DNA from 4 places in the Streptomyces sp. GSL17-111 genome. Region 4 is predicted to be linked to each of the others. Evidence: riboswitches for the same ligand, from Rfam matches in the RefSeq annotation. Region 4 holds a riboswitch; each other region holds the start of a gene.
The links. Region 4 has a riboswitch for cyclic di-AMP ahead of V6D49_RS19945 (transglycosylase family protein). Riboswitches for the same ligand answer to the same signal wherever they lie in the genome.
Positions count from the first base shown of each region.

Region 1: another riboswitch for cyclic di-AMP. It lies ahead of V6D49_RS17595 (LysM peptidoglycan-binding domain-containing protein); the one in region 4 lies ahead of V6D49_RS19945 (transglycosylase family protein).
Region 2: another riboswitch for cyclic di-AMP. It lies ahead of V6D49_RS04130 (M23 family metallopeptidase); the one in region 4 lies ahead of V6D49_RS19945 (transglycosylase family protein).
Region 3: another riboswitch for cyclic di-AMP. It lies ahead of V6D49_RS11760 (M23 family metallopeptidase); the one in region 4 lies ahead of V6D49_RS19945 (transglycosylase family protein).

Region 1 is NZ_JBAJNS010000001.1:3,943,164-3,948,321, forward strand. Features, by position in the region: gene V6D49_RS17590 (transglycosylase family protein) at 61-1,116, shown strand; cyclic di-AMP (ydaO/yuaA leader) riboswitch at 1,373-1,537, shown strand; gene V6D49_RS17595 (LysM peptidoglycan-binding domain-containing protein) at 1,544-2,245, shown strand; gene eno (phosphopyruvate hydratase) at 2,535-3,815, shown strand; gene V6D49_RS17605 (FtsB family cell division protein) at 3,925-4,422, shown strand; gene V6D49_RS17610 (DUF501 domain-containing protein) at 4,513-5,088, shown strand; gene V6D49_RS17615 (Ppx/GppA phosphatase family protein) at 5,085-5,158, shown strand, end outside.
Region 2 is NZ_JBAJNS010000001.1:988,520-993,677, forward strand. Features, by position in the region: gene V6D49_RS04125 (GntR family transcriptional regulator) at 1-5, opposite strand, end outside; gene V6D49_RS04130 (M23 family metallopeptidase) at 164-940, opposite strand; cyclic di-AMP (ydaO/yuaA leader) riboswitch at 953-1,088, opposite strand; gene V6D49_RS04135 (M16 family metallopeptidase) at 1,322-2,692, opposite strand; gene V6D49_RS04140 (M16 family metallopeptidase) at 2,710-4,098, opposite strand; gene V6D49_RS04145 (DNA gyrase/topoisomerase IV subunit A) at 4,414-5,158, shown strand, end outside.
Region 3 is NZ_JBAJNS010000001.1:2,678,711-2,683,868, forward strand. Features, by position in the region: gene V6D49_RS11745 (DUF4097 family beta strand repeat-containing protein) at 1-460, opposite strand, end outside; gene V6D49_RS11750 (dihydrofolate reductase family protein) at 656-1,231, opposite strand; gene V6D49_RS11755 (TetR/AcrR family transcriptional regulator) at 1,332-1,916, shown strand; gene V6D49_RS11760 (M23 family metallopeptidase) at 2,071-3,123, opposite strand; cyclic di-AMP (ydaO/yuaA leader) riboswitch at 3,135-3,266, opposite strand; gene V6D49_RS11765 (PP2C family protein-serine/threonine phosphatase) at 3,522-4,730, opposite strand; gene V6D49_RS11770 (ATP-binding cassette domain-containing protein) at 4,917-5,158, shown strand, end outside.
Region 4 is NZ_JBAJNS010000001.1:4,466,813-4,471,970, forward strand. Features, by position in the region: gene V6D49_RS19940 (alkaline phosphatase PhoX) at 1-574, opposite strand, end outside; gene V6D49_RS19945 (transglycosylase family protein) at 773-2,140, opposite strand; cyclic di-AMP (ydaO/yuaA leader) riboswitch at 2,144-2,321, opposite strand; gene V6D49_RS19950 (aldo/keto reductase) at 2,780-3,730, opposite strand; gene nirD (nitrite reductase small subunit NirD) at 3,844-4,269, opposite strand; gene nirB (nitrite reductase large subunit NirB) at 4,266-5,158, opposite strand, start outside.

The sequences.
Region 1 (5,158 bases), 520 kb from region 4:
GTTCTGCCGTCAGCCGGCCCCCTTCGGGGTCGTGCCCGCTGTCACTGGGGAGATCACCGCATGCGTTCCGGGACCGGGCGGCACCGCCGCCCCCGTCAGGCTCCTGCCGTCGTCGTCGCCGCGGGGGTGACCGGGGCGGGGATCGCCCTGCCGTTCCTGGCCGCCTCCGGGGCCCAGGCCGCCGACGGCGCGGTGTGGGACCGCGTGGCCGAGTGTGAGAGCGGCGGCGCCTGGAGCGCGAACAACGGCAGCGGCTACTACGGCGGCTTCCAGTTGACGCTGGACACCTGGGCGGATTACGGCGGCACGGAGCACGCCGACCGCCCCGACCTCGCCAGTCGGGGCCAGCAGATCGCCGTCGCCGAGGCGATCCTCGCCGCCGAGGGCCCCGACGCCTGGCCCGCCTGTGCCGTGACGAGCGGTCTGACCGCGTCCGTCAACGGGGTCGTGGAGGCACCGGGCGTCCCCGAGGTCGGGCGGCCGGGCGCCGCCGACGGCGGGAACGGCTCCGGCGGCCGGGACGGCTCCGGCACCCCCGACGGCTCAAACGGCGCGGGCCGCTCGGGCGGCTCGGACCGTGCGGAGCCGCAGGAGGCGACGCCGTCCCCGGACGCGACCGACCCCTCCGCCACGCAGAGCCCCGACCCCTCCGATGCCCCGGACGTCGACGAGGCCCGCTCCACCGATCGCCCCGCCCCCGGCCCCACCGGGGCGGACGGCTCCGCCACGGACGGCTCCGAGGACCGGGCTGATCCGGAGGTGTCGCCCTCCGAGGAGACCGCCGTCCCGGACGACGCCCGGTCCGGTGGCGCGGCCGGGGACGGTGCCGGACGGCACCGGGGTGCCCCCGACCCGCGCGAGGCGGACCCCGACGGCACCGACCGTCCGGACCGGGGTGCCGCGCGGCACGCGGCCCCCGCCGATCGCACGGACCCGGCCGGTGCCGCCGAGGAGCACCGCGTCACCCGGGGCGACTCCCTGTCCGGCATCGCCGCCGAGCACGGGGTGGAGGGCGGCTGGCCCGCGCTGTACGAGGCCAACGCCTCCCTCGTCGGTGCCGACCCGGATCTGATCCTTCCCGGTCAGAGCCTGGAACTCCCGGTCGCACAGCGCTAGTTGCCCGTGCGTCGGACGCGGAGGGTCACCCGGACGGACGCAATGTGACGATCGTCACATTCCCGTTCGGCGTGTTCCGGGTTGCGGCGCCCGTCCGTCAGTGCCTAGACCTGGGCAGATTCTTCGGGCGTAGCGTCAAATCGGGATATATGGCCCGTTTCCGAGGTGTTTGATCGGATTATTGCGGTGTGCTTACCGTCACATCGCCCGCTACCGCGGGGCCGTTGACCGTCACGCCGAATCCTGCCGACGGGCAACGGGAACATCGTCGCGTCCGCGAACCGCCGGCAGGAGCGGGGGAACCAGGCACGTGCCGTGCGAGCGGCTAGGGGTGAAGCCCGGAGCGGGTGGACCGCACCGGGCCGGGCGGCTCACGCGCCCGAACCCGACAGCTCACCCCGTAGGCGTCCGGTGAGGAAGACCGTCCATGCTGTTCACCGAGAAGGGCTCCGAACGGAGTCGCAACCGTCAGCCCGTCGTCGTCCGCCTCGCCGCCTCGCTCGCCGGTTTCGCCGGCGCCGCCGTCGGCGGTCCCGTCGTCATGGCGGGCAGCGCGCAGGCCGCTTCCGTCGAGACCTGGGAGAAGGTCGCCGAGTGCGAGTCGAGCGGTAACTGGCGCATCAACACCGGAAACGGGTACTACGGCGGACTCCAGTTCGCCCAGTCCAGCTGGGAGGCGGCCGGCGGCCTCCGCTACGCGCCGCGCGCCGACCTGGCCACCAAGGAGCAGCAGATCGCCGTCGCCGAGCGGCTGCTCGACATGCAGGGCCCGGGCGCCTGGGCCTGCGCGGAGGAGGGCGGCCTCACCGCCGGCGCCCCGCCCGCGAACGTCGACCCCGAGGGCTCCTCCACGGGCGCGGACCGGCCCCCGCGCCCGCAACCGCAGCAGCAGGCGCCCGAGCAGGCGCCCCAGGCCGCTCCCCAGACGGAGCACCAGCACCAGACCCAGCAGCAGGAGCGGCCGCAGCAGTCGGGCGAGGGCGGCACCTACGTCGTGCGGGCCGGCGACACGCTGGCCGACATCGCCCAGCGGCACGGCACCACCTGGCAGGAGCTGTACGACCGCAACCGCTCCGTCGTCGGCGGCGACCCGAACCTCATCTTCCCCGGCCAGCGTCTGGTGGTGTGACGGGCCGGACGCGCATCCCCGAGCCGTCCGGTGGGTACACGCCTCGCGAGCCCCGGTGCGCATCCCCCCGCGCACCGGGGCGTCGGCCGCCGGGGCCGAACCCGTCCGTACGGCGAGACGTCGGCTTCCCCCACCCTTATCTTCAGTTGTTGAACAAACTGGTGCCACGCCGCTGAGCTGCGCTTTCACCGCAGCACCGCACGCCGGACGCGGGCCGAAGGCCCACGGCCGCCCCGGGGACCGTTAGGCTCCTGCCTCAGGAAGACCGACCCACACGAAGGAGACCCTCGTGCCGTCCATCGACGTCGTCGTAGCCCGCGAGATCCTCGACTCGCGAGGCAACCCCACGGTCGAGGTAGAGGTCGGCCTCGACGACAGCAGCACCGGCCGAGCGGCCGTGCCCTCCGGCGCGTCCACCGGCGCCTTCGAGGCCCTGGAGCTCCGCGACGGCGACAAGGCCCGCTACGGCGGCAAGGGTGTCGAGAAGGCGGTCCTCGCCGTCATCGAGCAGATCGGTCCGGAGCTCGTGGGCTACGACGCCACCGAGCAGCGCCTCATCGACCAGGCCATGCTCGACCTGGACGCCACCGCCGACAAGTCCTCGCTCGGCGCCAACGCCATCCTCGGTGTCTCCCTCGCCGTCGCGCACGCCGCCTCCGAGGCGTCCGACCTGCCGCTCTTCCGCTACCTCGGCGGCCCGAACGCGCACCTGCTGCCCGTGCCGATGATGAACATCCTCAACGGCGGCTCGCACGCGGACTCCAACGTGGACATCCAGGAGTTCATGATCGCCCCCATCGGCGCGGAGTCCTTCTCCGAGGCACTGCGCTGGGGCACCGAGGTCTACCACGCCCTCAAGGCGGTCCTGAAGGAGCGCGGCCTGTCCACCGGCCTCGGCGACGAGGGCGGCTTCGCCCCGAACCTCGGCTCCAACCGCGAGGCCCTGGATCTCATCCTGGAGGCCGTCAAGGCCGCCGGCTACACCCCCGGCCGCGACATCGCGCTCGCCCTGGACGTCGCCGCCTCCGAGTTCTACAAGGACGGCGCCTACCAGTTCGAGGGCAAGTCCCGCAGCGCCGCCGACATGACCGCCTACTACGGCGAGCTCGTCGACGCCTACCCGCTGGTCTCCATCGAGGACCCGCTGTTCGAGGACGACTGGGAGGGCTGGCAGACCATCACCGCCCAGCTCGGTGAGAAGGTCCAGCTCGTCGGCGACGACCTGTTCGTCACCAACCCCGAGCGTCTCCAGCGCGGCATCGACGACAAGGCCGGCAACGCCCTCTTGGTGAAGGTCAACCAGATCGGCTCGCTCACCGAGACCCTCGACGCCGTCGAGCTCGCCCAGCGCAGCGGCTTCAAGTGCATGATGTCGCACCGCTCCGGCGAGACCGAGGACGTCACCATCGCCGACCTGGCCGTCGCCACCAACTGCGGCCAGATCAAGACCGGCGCCCCGGCCCGCTCCGAGCGCGTCGCCAAGTACAACCAGCTCCTGCGCATCGAGGAGATCCTCGACGACGCCGCCGTCTACGCCGGCCGCAGCGCCTTCCCGCGCTTCAAGGGCTGACCCGCTACCGGGCCAGGCCCGCTGCCGCGTCCCGTCCCACGGCAACCGCCGGCGGGACGGGACGCAGCCGCTCGCACGCACCATTTCGACGCGACCCCCGGGAGGCGACGTGGCCGCGGAACGGGAACGGTTCTCCACCGCCACCCGGCTCAGGGCCCTGGGTGAGCAGGCCGCCGCGCAGGTCTACCGCGCGCAGAACCGGCGGCTGCGGCACGGTCCGCGCCGCAACCGGCTCACCGGGCGCGCCGCGCTGCTCGCGCTCGTCCTGTGCTCGCTGGTCGTCGCGCTCGCCTACCCCACGCGCACCTACGTCTCCCAGCGCTCCGACATCGCCGAGGAGCGCCACAAGCTGGCCGAGACCGAGGAACGCGTCGCGGAGCTGCGCGAGCTGAAGGCCCGCCTCCAGGACCCCGCCTACGTCGAGCAGCTCGCGCGCAAGCACCTGCACTACGTCCGCGCCGGGGAGACCGGCTACATCGTCCAGGGGGACACCGACGCCGAAGACGAGGCCGACCGCCGCGCCCGGGAGGAAGCGGACCACGACGCGGCCGACCGCGCCTGGTACCGCACCTTCTTCGACGGCCTCGACCGCGCCGACCGCTCCTGACCCCAGCCGCCCCTTCCGACCCGCCGCCCCCCGCTCCGCCGCCCCACCCGACCACCCGACCGCCCACGCCGGAAAGACGCGCCGCCCGCCATGGACACTCCGCCGCCCCCGACCGAACCCACGCCGCCCACCGAGGCGGACGTCGCCGCCTTCAAGGCGCAGCTCGGCCGGCCGCCGCGCGGCCTGCGGGCCATCGCCCACCGCTGCCCCTGCGGACAGCCCGACGTCGTCGAGACGGCCCCCCGGCTGGAGGACGGCACCCCCTTCCCGACGACGTACTACCTGACCTGCCCCCGCGCGGCCTCCGCGATCGGCACGCTGGAGGCGGAGGGCGTCATGAAGGAGATGACGGCGCGCCTCGCCACCGACCCCGAGCTGGCCGCCGCCTACCGCGCCGCGCACGAGGACTACCTCGCCCGCCGTGACGCCATCGAGGTCCTGGAGGGCTTCCCCAGCGCGGGCGGCATGCCGGACCGGGTCAAGTGCCTGCACGTCCTCGTCGGCCACTCCCTCGCCGCCGGCCCCGGCGTCAACCCGCTCGGCGACGAGGCCCTGGCCATGCTGCCGGAGTGGTGGCGCAAGGGCTCCTGCGTCCCCACCGCCCCGGCCGCCGACTCCGCCCCGGCCGCCGACTCCGACTCCGACTCCGAGGAGAGCGACCGATGACCCGCGTCGCCGCCGTCGACTGCGGCACGAACTCCATCCGCCTGCTCGTCGCCGACCTCGACGCGGCCAC
Region 2 (5,158 bases), 3.5 Mb from region 4:
CGCATACCCCGACCTCCGCCGTTATCCCCACGTTTTCCAGGTACCGCTTCCCCGCACTGTATTCCACTCCTCGCATTCTGCCGACGGCCCCCGGTGAGGAGGCGGAAAAACGACGGACCCCCGGCCGGGTGGCCGGGGGTCCGTCCTGAGCGGGGGCGCCGCGTCAGGAGAGGGGCACGCCCTTGCCCCGGAGGTAGTTCACCGGGTCCATGTCCGAGCCGTAGGCGGCGGTCGAGCGGGCCTCGAAGTGCAGGTGCGGGCCGGTGGAGTTACCGGTCGAGCCGACCTTGCCTATCTCGGCACCGGCGGAGACGCTCTGGCCCACGCTGACACCGATGGCGGAGAGGTGACCGTACTGGGTGAACGTCCCGTCGTTGTGCTTGACGACGATGTTGTTGCCGTAGGCGCCACCCCAACCGGCGGTGACGACGGTGCCGGCGGCGACGGAGTTCACCGGGGTGCCGGTGGCGGCGGCGAAGTCGATGCCGCTGTGCTTGCCGGACGACCACATCTGACCACCGCTCTTGTAGGGCGTGGTCACGTCGCCGCCCTTGACGGGCGCCACGTAGGCGGGACGGGCCGCGGACCGGTCGGCGCGCTTGGCGTCGTCGCGCTCGGCGGCGGCCTTCTTCTCCGCCGCCTTCTTCTCAGCGGCCTTCTTCTCAGCGGCCTTCTTCTCGGCCGCCTTCTTCGCCTCGGCCTTCTTCGCCTCGGCCTGCTCGGCCGCGGCGCTCTTCTGCGCGGCGGCCTGGTCGGCCACGTGACCCGCGATGGACGGGCTCAGCGCGAGGGCCTCACTGAAGGTGTTCTGGTGCTCGGCCGCCGCGGCGGGCGCGGCGAGGGTTCCGGCGACGCCTACGGCGACGGCGGCGACCGCGGTGCCCAGACGGACGGCGCGGGCAGGACGGTTCAGCTTGCCGGTGGCACGGTTGAACGCCATGAAGGTAGTGATCCTTTCCTTCCTTCTCGCCTACCGGGTTAGCTGACGGGTTCGGAGCAGGAAGGTCTCCTACGGGCGCAGGCCCGATTCACCCCAGAGGACATGTGGGTCCCCGGCTCCCCTCGCGGGGACTCGGCGATCGCTGCACGTCGGCCACAGGGCGTGGTCGCTTCAGACGGGCAACGCGAACGACGCTAAACCGGACATCCCGCCCGGGCCAAGAAAATCGGCCACTTTGTCGCACATGCCACATTCGCAGGTCAGAAGGGTGACGCGGGCCACTGGGAGCCCGGGAACACGCTGCGGCCCCCGTCCGCCTGGAGCGTCCGGGGGCCGCACAGTGGGTGCACGGAGAGTGACCGAAAAATGCCGTGCGACCGCTCAGTCGCCGCGCACGACGGTGACCTCCCCGATGTTCAGCTCGCGCACGGGGGCCTCGATCTGCTCGGCGTCCCCGACGAGAACGGTCACCAGACGGTCGACGGGGAAGGCCGCCACCGCCGCCGCCGTGGCCTCGACGGTGCCCGTCTCGGCCAGCCGCTCGTAGAGCCGCGCCTGGAAGTCGTCGGGGAGGAACTGCTCCACCTGGTCGGCAAGGGTTCCCGCGACCGCCGCCGCCGTCTCGTAGCGCAGCGGGGCGACACCCACCAGGTTCTGCACGGCGGTGTCCCGCTCGTCGTCGGTCAGCCCCTCGGCCGCCAGCGTCCGCAGGACGTGCCACAGGTCCGCGAGGGCGGGGCCGGTGACGTCGGTGGCCACCGAACCGCTGATCGCGAGCATGGCCGTTCCGTTGCCGTCGGGCGTCGACCGCAGCACCTGGCTGTAGGCCCGGACGCCGTAGGTGTAGCCCTTCTCCTCGCGCAGGACCCGGTCGAGGCGGGAGGTGAGCGTGCCGCCGAGGCAGTAGACGCCGAGGACCTGGGCGGGCCACACGGCGTCGTGCCGGTCGGCGCCGGTACGGCCGATGAGCAGCTGCGTCTGGACCGCCCCGGGGCGGTCCACGATGACCACGCGGCCGGTGTCGTCCGCGGTGACCGGCGGCACGGGCCGCGGCTGCGCGGACGCGCCCGTCCACGCGCCGAGTGTCTCGGTCAGCGCCCCGGCGAGGTCGACCCCGGTGAGATCGCCGACCACGACGACCGTGGCCGCGGCAGGACGCACGTGCGCCTCGTAGAACGCCCGCACGGCCGCCGCGTCGATACGCCGGACGGACTCCTCGGTGCCCTGGCGCGGCCGGGACATCCGCGAGGTGTCCGGGAACAGCTCCCCGGACATGGCGATCGCGGCGCGACGGGCCGGGTTCGCCAGCTCGTGCGGGATCTCGTCGAGCCGGTTGGCCACCAGCCGCGACACCTCGCCGTCGGGGAACGCCGGAGCGCGCAGGGCGTCCGCCAGCAGGCCGAGCCCCTTGGCCAGCCGGGAGACGGGCACCTCCAGGGAGACGCGCACACCCGGGTGGTCGGCGAACGCGTCGAGCGTGGCACCGCAGCGCTCCAGCTCGGCCGCGAACTCCTCGGCCGAGTGCTTGTCCGTGCCCTCGCTCAGGGCGCGGGCCATGATCGTCGAGACGCCCTCCAGGCCCTGCGGCTCGGCGTCCAGGGGGGCGACGAGGTTCACCTCGACGGCCACGACCTGCTGGCCGGGACGGTGGCAGTGCAGCACCGTCAGCCCGTTGGGCAGGGTGGCGCGCTCGGGGGCCGGGAAGGCCCACGGCTTCGCGCTGCCGCCGGCCGGCTGCGGGTGGAACTCCATGGTGGGGGTGGCGTCGCTCACTGCTCGGCCCCTTCCTGCGCGGTGTGGTGCACGTCGGCTGCGTCGTCGGAGATGACCTCGGTGGCGTCCTCTTCGCCCCGCTCCGCCCCGGACGTCGGCTCGTAGACGAGGACGGCCCGGTTGTCGCGCCCCAGACGCGCGGCGGCGACCGCCCGCACCTCCTCCGGCGTGACCTCCAGCACCCGCTGGACGGCCGTGAGGGCGAGCTGCGGGTCACCGAAGAGGACGGCGTACCGGCACAGCTCGTCCGCGCGCCCGCTGACGGTGGCCAGCCGGTCCAGCCACTCCCGCTCCAGCTGGGCCTGCGCGCGCTCCAGCTCCTCCGGGCTCGGCCCCTCGGCGGCGAAGCGTGCCAGCTCCTCGTCGACGGCCGCCTCGATCTCGGCGACCGTCGCCTCCCCCGACGCCTTGATGTCGAGCCAGCCGAGCGAGGGCGCCCCGGCGAGCCGCAGCATGCCGAAGCCCGCCGTGACCGCCGAGCGGTCCCTGCGCACCAGCCGGTTGTACAGCCGGGAGGACTCACCGCCGCCGAGCGCCGTCAAGGCCAGGTCGGCGGCGTCCGCCTCACGGGTGCCGTCGTGCGGCAGCCGGTAGGCGTGGAGCAGGGCGCGGGAGGGCACGTCCTCGTGCATCGTGCGCCGCGGCTCCTCCCCCATGACGTCGGGCAACGTGCCGTCGCGCGGCGGCTGTTTGCCGTCGTGCCCGGGGATCGAGCCGAAGTACTTCTCGATCCAGGCGAGCGTCTGCTCGGGATCGATGTCGCCGACGACGGACAGCACGGCGTTGTTGGGCGCGTAGTACGTGCGGAAGAACTGCCGGGCGTCCTCCAGCGAGGCGGCGTCGAGGTCGGCCATGGAGCCGATCGGCGTGTGGTGGTACGGGTGGCCCTCGGGGTAGGCCATGGCGACCAGCGTCTCGAAGGCCGTGCCGTAGGGGACGTTGTCGTAGCGCTGGCGCCGTTCGTTCTTGACGACGTCACGCTGGTTCTCCATGGACTCCTCGTCCAGGGCGGCGAGCAGCGAACCCATGCGGTCCGCCTCCAGCCACAGCGCCAGCTCCAGCTGGTGGGCGGGCATGGTCTCGAAGTAGTTGGTGCGCTCGAAGCTGGTCGTGCCGTTCAGCGAACCGCCGACGCCCTGGACGAGTTCGAAGTGCCCGTTGCCCGGAACCTGCGCCGACCCCTGGAACATCAGGTGCTCGAAGAGGTGGGCGAGACCGGTGCGGCCCTTCACCTCGTGCCGGGAACCGACGTCGTACCAGAGGCAGACGGCGGCGACGGGGGTCAGGTGGTCCTCGGAGAGCACCACCCGCAGGCCGTTCGCAAGCCGGTGTTCGGTTGCTGTGAGCACTCCCTGGGGGGGAGGGGGCGTGGCCGTGTGACCCATGCGCGAAGTGTCCCTTCGATACGGCGGCTGGTGGACGTCTGCGGGCCGGCGGACGGTCGTCGGGTGCCGCCGGTCGGTCCTCGCCCGGCGGAGCGGCCGGGCTGGCCGGGGTGGTCGGCCCGCTCAGTCCTGTCACTCTATGCAAGCGTGGCGGGCCCATGTGAAGTTCCCTGCCGGGCGGGGTGGACGGCGCCCTGTCGGCGCCGGGGTCCACAATGGTCCGCGTCAGTGCCAGCACATCCGCTTCAGCGCCCGGCCGTACCAGCCCGTACGCGGCGGCGCGACCGTACGTTTTGCGAAGGAGCAGCAGCCGCGATGGCCCGCCGCAGCACGAAGACCCCGCCGCCGGAGGATTTCGAGGAGCGCATCCTCGACATCGACGTCGTCGACGAGATGCAGGGCTCCTTCCTGGAGTACGCCTACTCGGTGATCTACTCGCGCGCCCTTCCCGACGCGCGGGACGGGCTGAAGCCGGTTCACCGGCGCATCCTCTACCAGATGCACGAGATGGGGCTCCGCCCGGAGCGCTCGTACGTCAAGTGCGCGCGCGTGGTGGGTGAGGTGATGGGCAAGCTCCACCCACACGGGGACTCCGCCATCTACGACGCGCTCGTGCGCATGGCGCAGCCGTTCTCCATGCGCCTGCCCCTGGTGGACGGCCACGGGAACTTCGGCTCGCTCGGCAACGACGACCCGCCCGCCGCCATGCGGTACACCGAGTGCCGCAGCGCCTCGGCCGCCGGTCTGATGACCGAGTCGATCGACGAGGAGACCGTCGACTTCGCCCCCAACTACGACGGAAGCGAACAGGAGCCGGTCGCCCTGCCGGCCGCCTACCCGAACCTCCTGGTCAACGGGGCGTCCGGCATCGCGGTGGGCATGGCCACCAACATGCCGCCGCACAACCTGAGCGAGATCATCGCGGCGGCGCGGCACCTCATCAAGCATCCGGGCGCGGACCTGGAGACCCTGATGCGGTACGTGCCCGGTCCCGATCTGCCCACGGGTGGACGGATCGTGGGGCTCGACGGCGTCAAGGACGCCTACGCCAAGGGCCGCG
Region 3 (5,158 bases), 1.8 Mb from region 4:
CGTTGGACGTCCGCACCTGCACGGGGCCGGTCACCCGGTTCATCTCGACGCGGCCGGAGTCGGTCGTCACGTCCACGGCGCCCACGTCGGCCACGCTGATCATGCCGCTGGACACCTCGCCGCGCACGGGCACGCCGGTGGGTACGTCGACGGTGTACCGCACCGAGCAGCGGTTTCCGCACCCGCCGAGGTACAGCTCTCCGTCCTCGATCCGATGCGTGGCGCCGTCCGGTTCGTCGCCCCGGTACTCGACCTCGCGGTGGAGGGTGAGTCTGCCGTCGTCCGTGCCGTTCACCGTGACGCTGCCCGCGTCGTTGTCGATCCGTACCGAGGTGATCCTTCCGGACAGCTCACTCTCGTCCTCGAAGGTCTCGCCCTGCACGAGGCCGCAGGCGGTCAGGCCACCGGTGGCGAGGCCGGCCGCGATGAGGACGCCGAGGCCACGAAGCCGCTGAGGCATGGAACTCCCCTTGATCGATAGGTCACCGTACGGGTGCGGAGTGTCGGACCCGCCCTGCCGGACGCCGACGCGCGTTCGACGCTAGCCGCGGCCGCGCGGGCGCGACCATGGGGCAAACCCCCGGCCGTGACCGAGGGTCGTCCACACCCGGTGACTGGTCCGGGCCCGCCTCCCGTGGCACGGCCCGGGACGACGTCAGGCGCGGTCGAGGGTGAGGACGGTGCAGCCGTTGGAGAAGGTGCGGCTGTCGGTGAGCGTGAACGCCGTGGGGTTGAACGCGGTGGTGAACGCGGGGATGCCCGCACCGGCCACGACGGGGTACTTCTTCACGATCAGCCGGTCGATCTCCGTGAGGAGGATGCCCGCGAGACGGCCGCCCCCGGCCAGGTAGACGCCCAGCGGGCCGTCCTCCGCCTTGAGCCGGCGCACCAGAGCGACGGGGTCCTCGGCGGTGATCGTGACGGCCGGGTCGGAGGACTCGGTGAGCGTCCGGCTGCAGACGTAGGTGCGCAGGTGAGCGTAGGGATCGGTGATGCCCTCCCGGAGGGCGGGCTCGTAGGTGCGGCGGCCCATGAGGACGGTGTCGAACCGCCGGTTCGGGCGGTCCGCAGAGCCGAGGGAGGCGCGGACGTGGGTCGGGAGCACTTCCGGGTACTCCGCGTCCATGTGGGCGATGTGGTCGTCGGCGAGGGGGTAGAAGTCGACCTCGTCATCGGGCCCGGCGATGAAGCCGTCGAGGGAGAGGCCGACGTAGTAGGTGAGTTCGCGCATGGTTCTCCTCGGGGAAGCGGCTGGAGCAGCCTTAATCACTACAGCTATAGTGGTACGCCTGTAGTGGTTCAGGCAAGCGGAATATCCGAGGAGGACCGCCGTGGTGCGCACGAACCCGGAGCGGCGCGCGGCGTTGCTGCACGCCGCCATCGACGTGCTGGCCGAGGAGGGAGCGCGCGGGCTGACGTTCCGGGCGGTGGACGAGCGGGCCGCCGTGCCGAAGGGGACGGCGTCCAACTACTTCGCCGGCCGCGACGCGTTGCTGCGGGAGGCGGGGCAGTACCTCTTCGTCCGCCTCACCCCGGACCCCGAGTACGTCGCGGAGCGCATGAGCCGTCCGCCCACCAAGGCGCTGGACGTCGTCCTGATGCGCGACATCGTGGAACGGGCCCGGTCGGACCGCAACGGCTTCCTGGCCATGCTGGAGCTGCGCCTGGAGGCCACCCGACGCCCGGAACTCCGGGAGGCGTTCACCGAGCACTACCGGGCGAACCTGGAGGAGAACGTCCGGGCCCACGTGGAGGGTGGTTTCCCCGGCGACCGGTCGACGGTCGTGATGCTCTACCTGGCGATGACCGGGCTCCTGGTCGAGTACCTCACGCTGCCCGGGGTGCTGGACGCGGCCGAGAGCTCGCTGGACGACCTCGTCGCCTCACTCGTGGACGTCATCGTCCCGGAGCAGTGAAGCGCCCCTCCGGTCGGGGGCCCGGCACAGGCCGACGGCCCTGGCGTCGGGGGGTGGTCCGCCAGGGCCGTCGGAGCGGGGTGCCCCCGTCGCCGGGGGGTGTGTCGTGCGGTACGGGCGCGCGGGGCCGGACGTTCACCCGCGCCGTGCAACCTCAGATGCTCAGGCCCTTGCCGCGCAGCCAGGCCAGCGGGTCGACGGTGTCGGTGCCGCCGGGACGCACCTCAAGGTGGAGGTGGGGGCCGGAGGAGTTGCCGGTGGAGCCGACGCGGCCGATGGTGTCGCCCGTGGTGACCTGGCCACTGGTGCGCGTCATCGATGACAGGTGGCAGTACCAGATCTCGGTGCCGTCCTCGAGTTCGAGCACGATGCGGTACCCGTAGGAACCGGCCCAGCCGGCCTCCTTGATGGTGCCGCTGTGCACCGCCTTGACGGGCGTGCCGCTCGGTGCGGCGAAGTCCTGGCCGGTGTGGTTGTTGGACCACATGCTGCCGGAGTCGCCGTAGCTCGAGGTGAGCTGGAAGTTCGCCAGGGGGAGGGCGTAGCTGGCGGCGAGCTTGCGCAGCCGCTCCTCCTCGGCCTTGCGCTTGCGCTCCTCCTCGGCCTTGCGCTGACGCTCGGCCTCCGCTTCGGCCTCGGCCTTCGCCTCGGCTTCCGCCTTCTTCTCGGCCTCGGAGGCGGCGGCCTTCGCGGCGGCGGCGACGGCTTCCTGACGGGCCGTGGCGTCGGCGGCGGACTGCTGGTGGTCGGCCTGGGCGAGGATGCGGGCGCGGAGCGCCTCGCCGGCGTCGGTGTGGCCGTTCTCGACGTCGGCGGCGGTGAGCGTGGCCTGGGTGAGCGGCGCTGCGACCGGAGCTGCTTCGGAGAGGTCGTCCTCCGGCAGGAAGGCTTCGGCTCCGGGTATGTCGTCGGTGAGGCCGGAGAGGTCGGGCATGGTCAGCGGGGCGCTGGTCTTGGGACCGGCCGTGGCGATACCGCCGGCGCCGATGGCGGCGACCATGCCGACCCCCAGGACGGCACTGCTGCGCGCCATGCCGGAACGCTGCCGGGCGACGCGGTGGCGTCCGCGGACGGGGCGCACGGTGTCCTCGGTGGGATTCCACTCGGTGAACGTGGTGCTGTCCTCAACGGACGGGCCGAAGACCTGATAGTCGTCCGAGGCTTCGCCTGCGTACGCGGTCTCGGTGGCATGCCTGCTCGACGCCACGGGGGCGTTCTCCTTTCCTTCCTTCTCGCCTACCGGGTTAGCTGACGGGTTCGGAGCAGGAAGGTCTCCTACGGGCACGGATGCCCGATTCACCCCAAAGAGTGGTTCCCCGGTTCCTTGAGTGCATCTGGTGCTGCGGGTTGTGCAGTTGTGGTGCAGCCGTGTTGCCAGTTGATGCACGGTCAGGATTCGGCCAAGGCGCACGGTGCCGCCTCTGTGGCGGCAGTGACGACCGCGCTGCGTTATCGAACGTTAATAGACTCGCGGCACATATTCCAAGCGTTCTCGGCAACAAGAGGCCGCTCCCGCCAGGACTTTCACCGCTCGCCGGGACAGAAACGGGCATAACCGCCGAGTAAAAGGTTGCCCAACAGCCGGGGATCGTGGCCAAGTCGTCATCACAGGTGTTTCGTGCCGTCACGGTAGGTGACGGCCAGGAGTGCCAGGTCGTCGGACGGTGGCCCGCCGGTGTACCGGGCGACGTCGGCGAGCACGGCGTCCAGGAGCTCGTCCGGCCCGCCGCGCGTCCACTCGTGCGCCCGGAAGCGCTCGGAGAGGTCGTAGAAGACACCGTGGGGATCGCGGGCCTCGGTCAGGCCGTCGGTGTTCATGAGCAGCGTCGCACCGACGGGGAAGGACACCCGGCCCACCGGTGGCGGGACGGCTCCCTCGGCGGGCAGGGCGGCCAGCCCGAGGGGCGGGGCCGGTTCGACGGGTTCCACGCGCTCCAGCCGCCCGTCCGGGTGGATGAGCCACGGCGTGGGGTGCCCGCAGTTGACGACGCGCAGGCGCCCGTCGTCCGTCACCTCGACGAGCACGGCCGTGGTGAACCCCTCCATGGAGTCGACGCTGCCCGCGCGCCGTCTGCCCTCCCGGCGCAGAGCCCGGTCCAGCCGGACGGCGACCTGCGCGAGGTCCGGCTCCGTGTCCGCCGCCTCCCGGAAGGCGCCCAGGACGATGACGACCGAACCGACCGCCTCCAGACCCTTGCCGCGCACGTCCCCGACGAGGAGCCGGACGCCGTGGGGCGTGGCCTGCACGGCGTAGAGGTCGCCGCCGATGCTCGCGTCCTCGCGGGCCGCCTGGTAGCGGGCGGCGATCACCAGGGGGCCCAGCTCGTGCTCGGGCGGCGGGAGGAGGGCGAGCTGGGCGGCCTCGGCGATGTCGCGGGCCGAGGCCAGACGTCTCTCACCGCGCCGTACGACGCGGTTCAAGGCGACCGCGAGGACCGACACGGTGGCCACCGTGGCCACGCGCAGGGAGCCCTCGAAGAGGTCGATGCCCTCGTTGATGTGCAGCAGCCAGACGAGGGCGATGGTCGACACCACGCCGGTGACGGCGGTGGCGCGGGCCGAGTACAGGGGAGCCGCGACGAGGGGGGCGGCGGCGAAGAGGGCGGCGAAGACGAAGTCGGTCGGAGTGAGGGCCTGCGCGGCGGAGCCGACGGCGATGAGCACGGGGGGCAGCCACAGGGACAGACGACGGCCGAGCGACTCCCGCGGCCGGGACGCCGTCCTCGTCCGATCCGGCGCGAACGGCGCGCCCCCGCGGGCGCCGGCCGCGTCGGCCGCGCCGCCCGCGCCGGACCCTCGTCGTCGCCTACCCACGGGCCCCACTGTGACCATTCCTGCCGGTGGGGGCGAGCGGGCCGGTCCATTCGGTGGGGCCGGCCCGGATCCCCACGCATGGGTCATCTTTTCACCAAATCAATCAGTATGCCTTCTCTAAGCGATCTGTGGAGGAATGTCGGTGTCCTGGGTCACAGTTGTTGTGGAGGACGGAGGGACTTGCTGATGAGTTACGCGATCCAGGCCGAGGGCCTGACGAAGCGGTTCAAGGAGACGCAGGCGCTCGACGGGGTGGACCTGGCGGCGCGGACGGGCAGCGTCCTCGGGCTGCTCGGCCCCAACGGCGCGGGCAAGACGACGGCCGTCCGCATCTTCGCCACGTTGATCCGGCCGGACGGCGGCCGGGCGGTGGTCGCGGGGCACGACGTCGCGCGGGAGCCCGGCAGGGTGCGGGCGGCCGTCGGGCT
Region 4 (5,158 bases):
CGTCCTCGGTGAGGTAGACCACCTCGCGCTGCGGGTCGGCCGCCGCGGCCTCGTGCTTGAACCGTCCCATCGCGGCGCGCCGCACCGCGCCGTGCGTGCCGTAGGGGTCGGTCTCGTAGACGTACCCGCGGTCGACCTCCTCGCAGGACAGCCACGTGCCCCACGGCATGGCCCCGCCCGCGCAGTTCTGCCGGGTGCCGGAGAGGATGCGGTAGGCCCCCGTGATCGACCCGGAGGAGTTGAACCGGAGGGCGCTCGCTCCGCCGCCCGGGTTGATCTCCGAGTTGGAGACATAGATCCAGCCGCTGCCGGAGGGGAAGCACGCCCCGCCGTCGGGTGCCCTGTGCCAGACGTAGGAGGTGCCGCTCACGGTCTGGCCGGAGCGGGCGACGACGCGGCTGCCGAACCCGTCGGGAAGCCGGATGCCGTTCGCGTCGGGGGAGTTGAGCGGACCGTAGGGGCTCGGTCCCGGCTGGGCCGGGTCCGCGTAGGCGGCGCCGCGCATGAGGGTGAAACCGAAGGCGACGGCCGAACCGCTCACCACGGTGCCGCGCAGGAAGGAGCGACGTTCCACGGATACCTCACCGGAGTCGTCTCGGCCCCGTCGCCCAGGCGGCGCCGGGGTCCAGCCCGCAGGACCCTAGGAGCGCCGCATGGCGCCTTCGCGACGGTCGCCGCAACGGCTCGCCACCGCCGCGTGAACGACCCGAACCGGTCGCGCCGGTGATGGGCGCGACCGGTTCGGGTCAGGGGAGAACCGTGGGGCTGGGAATCAGATGCTGACGCCCTGAGCCCGCAGGTACGCCAGCGGGTCGATGTCCGACCCGTAGCCGGCCCCGGTGCGGATCTCGAAGTGCAGGTGCGGGCCGGTGCTGTTGCCGGTGGAACCGACCAGCCCGATCTGCTGCCCGCCGGTCACGCTCTGGCCCGTGGAGACGGAGAGCGAGGACAGGTGGGCGTACTGGCTGTAGCGGCCGTCCGCGTGCTTGATGACGACCTGGTTGCCGTACGAGCCGCCCCAGCCAGCGGAGACCACGGTGCCCGCGCCGACCGAGCGCACGGTGGAGCCGGACGGAGCGGAGAAGTCCACGCCGGTGTGGTAACCGCTGGACCAGGACGAGCCGGTGGCGCGGTACGGCGTGCTCGGCGAGGCGTCGACCGGGCGGACCCAGCCGCTCGCCGGAGCCGCCTGCTCGGCCGGCTTCTCGGCCTTCGGCTCGGGCTTGCTGGCCTCCTTGGCCGGCTCCGGAGCGGGCTTCTCCACCTTGGGCTCAGCCTTGGGCTCGGGCTTGGGCTCCGGCTTGGGCTCCGCCTTCTTCGCGGGCTTCTCGGGCTTCGGCTCCGGCTTGGGCTCGGCCTTGGCTCCCTCGTCCTGCTGCGGAGCCGCCGCCTCGGTCACGTCCAGGCTCAGGCGCTGTCCGGGGAAGATCAGGTCCGGGTCGGAGCCGACGACGCCCTGGTTGGTCTTGTAGACGGCCTTCCAGCCGCCGTCCACCGCGTGGACCGTCGCGATGCCGTAGAGGGTGTCACCGCTGACGACGGTGTAGTCCTCGGCGGTCGCGGCCTTCTTGTCGGCCTTGTCGGCCTTGTCGGCCTTGTCGGCCTTGTCGGCCTTCGTGGGCTCGGGGGCCTTCTCGGCCTTCGGGGCGGGCTTCTCGGCCTTGGGCTCGGGCTTGGGCTCCGCCTTCTTGTCGGCCTTCTCGGTCTTCTCGGCCTTCGGCTCGGCGGTGTCCCCGGCCGGGTCGATCTGCGGGGCGGGGCCGTTCTTGGCCAGACCGGCACGGGGGCCGCAGACGGGCCAGGCGCCCGGGCCCTGCATCTCCAGCAGGCGCTCGGCGGCGGCGATCTGCTGGTCCTTGGTGGCGAGGTCGGCGCGCGGGGCGTACTGCGTGCCGCCCGCAGCCTCCCAGGAGGACTGCTGGAACTGCAGGCCGCCGTAGAAGCCGTTACCGGTGTTGATCGACCAGTCGCCGGTGCTCTCGCACTGGGCGACCTTGTCCCACACGGAGACGTCGGCGGCGCTCGCGGAGCCCGCGGCGAGGGGCACGGCCACGCCACCGGCGGTGGCGATGAGGGAAGCACGGGCGACGTGACGGGTTATCAGGGCTTTGCGCGGACGGCGGTGACGACCACGGGACATAGGTGTGTTCCTCTCCTACGCCTACGAGGTGAGCTGTCGGATTCGGACCGGAGAAGCCCGGCCACTCCCCTCGCGCCGAAACGCGTCGGGTCGTGGCTTCACCCCTAGCCGTACCGGTACGGATACACGGCACGGCGCTTACCTGGTTCCCCCGCTCCTGCCGCCCTGGTCTTTCAGGAATTCCCCCGGCCGGGCGGCAGGATTCGGCGTCCCGGCGGTAGGGCACCGCATCCGATGCGGTGCGGAGGAACCGTAAACACAACGCTTTGCACCAGACAAGCGGCTGGGCCCGGTGACGAGACCACCGGGACGGGCCTTCGGCACGGTGCGCACCGGGGCTGATTCCGAGCGTAAGAGGGCGGATCTTTCCGTATGTCCGAAAATCCCTGGTCAGCAGGGAAATTGGCGAGGCGGTGACAACGGGGCCGGCGGTGCGATCGCACACGGTCCGGGGTGCTGTGAGTCCGGTCACCTGCCCGTCGGTCGCCTCTTTATATCGGTCCAATCCCGGCGCTCTTGTTCTGATGGTGCATCAGGCGAGCCTGGTCGTAATGTCCGTTTGTGTCTCTTGTGAGGCTTATTGGTGGTCCGGGGGGGAGTTCGCGCTGGCGGTGCTGGCGGGCTGTCGCGGTGGGGCCCTCACGGCAGGGGGACACCGCGGGCCGTCAACCAGAGCGCGTACCACTCCTCGTGGCTGAGGGCCGGATGCCGGAGCGCGGCGTCCGCGCAGGCACGGATGCGCTCCGGCCGTACGCTGCCGACGATCGGTGCCACGCCCGCCGGGTGGCGCTGGAGCCACCACAGCACCACGGTCTCGGGCGTCGTGCCCTTCACCTCGGCCAGCTCCGCCACCAGCTCCGCCGTCGCCCGCTCGGCGTCCGTCCCCTGACGTCCGGTGTAGCGGCCCTGGGCGAGCGCCCCCCACGCCTGGAGCCGTATTCCGGCGGCCTGGCAGTGCTCCACCGTGCCGTGGGGGAAGCCGTTCCCGGTGGCCTCGGGCGTGTTGACGAGGACGCCCGCCTCCAGCCAGTCGCGCCGGTGGAGGCTCATCTCCAGCTGGTTCACCTCCAGCGGTACGTCCGTCCGCGACTGGAGGAGGGCGATCTGTGCCGCGCTCATGTTGGAGACGCCGAAGCGGCGGACGAGGCCCTGCCGGTGCAGGGACGTCAGGGCCTCGGCGATCCCGTCCGGATCGGCGAGGGGGTCGGGCCGGTGCAGGAGCAGCACGTCGAGCGCGTCCGTCCGGAGCCGGGTGAGGCTCTCCTCCACCCGCCGCGTGATGCTGCCGCCGCGCAGGTCGTAGACGCCGGGGCGCTCGCCGTCGGCGAGCCGGATGCCGCACTTGGTCTGGAGGGTGATCCGCTCGCGCAGCCCCGGCGTGCGGGAGAGGACCTCGCCGAAGACGGCCTCGGCCTTCCCCCGCCCGTAGATGTCGGCGTGGTCGAACGTCGTGATCCCGCTGTCGAGGGCGGCCTCCACGGCCGCCTCGGCCTCGGCGACGTCCGCCGCCTCGTACCCGGCCGCGTCCCAGGCGCCGCCCAGACCCATGCAGCCGTACAGGAGGGGGGCGGTGTTCGTTGTCGTCGTCACCCCGCCAGCCTTCCATGCGGCCGGGCCCGGCGCGGCACGCGCGAGGCGGCCGGGCCGGGCCCGGAAGGTGGGGCGCCGCCCGACGGACAGGGCGGGGCGGCGCCGGTCGGGGGTCACCGCACGCGCGTCGCGTACGCGGGCACCGTGACGGTCTCGTCGTCCAGGCAGCGTCCGCTGGCCAGGTCGAAGCGCTGCTTCAGCAGCGGCGAGGCGACGAAGGGTGCTCCGTCAACCGAGCCGAGCAGGCCCCGGGAGAGCACGTAGGCGCCGGTGAACGGGTCACGGTTGCCGATGGCGTGGACGGTGCCGGTGCGGTCGAGGAACAGCGCGATCTGGCCGCCGTCGGGCAGCAGGGCCGCGACGCCACGTCCGGGGACGAGGTGCTCGACGGCGCACACGGCCGCCCACGCGCCGCCGGTCCGCACCTCGACGCGCGCCGTGCCCGTGGCGGCGTTGGCGGCGGTGTCCCCGGTGGCTGCGGCGTCCCCGGTGACGGTCGGTGTCGCGGCGGGGGCGTCAGGGGTCAGCACGTCGGTCATGGCAGGGGTGCTCCTTCGAGGGTGCGGACGGGGAGGTCCGGGCCGGCCAGGATGTCGAGGTCGGGTTTGTTCTGGTCGCGCTCCGGCACGAACCGCACCGAGGGGTCGGGGGCGTCCGGGGCGTTGACGAAGGAGACGAAGCGCCGCAGCCGCTCCGGGTCGGCCAGGGTCTCGGCCCACTCGTCCCGGTAGCCCGCGACGTGCTCGGCCATCATGGCCTCCAGCTCCGCGCAGATGCCCAGGGAGTCGTGGACGACGACGTCGCGGACGTGGTCCAGGCCGCCCTCGATGCGCTCCAGCCACACCGAGGTGCGCTCCAGCCGGTCGGCGGTACGGATGTAGAACATCAGGAAACGGTCGATGAGCCGGACGAGTTCGGCGTCGGAGAGGTCCTGCGCCAGGAGGTCGCCGTGCCGGGGTGTGGCGCCGCCGTTGCCGCCCACGTACAGGTTCCAGCCGCCCGCGGTCGCGATGACGCCGAAGTCCTTGCTCTGCGCCTCGGCGCACTCCCGCTGGCAGCCGGAGACGGCCGACTTGAGCTTGTGCGGGGCGCGCAGGCCCCGGTAGCGCAGCTCCAGGTCGATGGCCATCTTCACCGAGTCCTGCACGCCGTAGCGGCACCAGGTTTGCCCCACGCAGGACTTCACCGTCCGCAGTGCCTTGCCGTAGGCGTGTCCCGACTCGAACCCGGCGTCCACCAGCCGCGCCCAGATCTGTGGGAGCTGGTCCACCCGGGCGCCGAACAGGTCGATGCGCTGGCCGCCGGTGATCTTCGTGTACAGGCCGAAGTCCTGCGCGACCTGGCCGATGACGATGAGCTTCTCCGGCGAGATCTCGCCCCCGGGGACGCGGGGGACGATCGAGTAGGAGCCGTTGCGCTGGAGGTTGG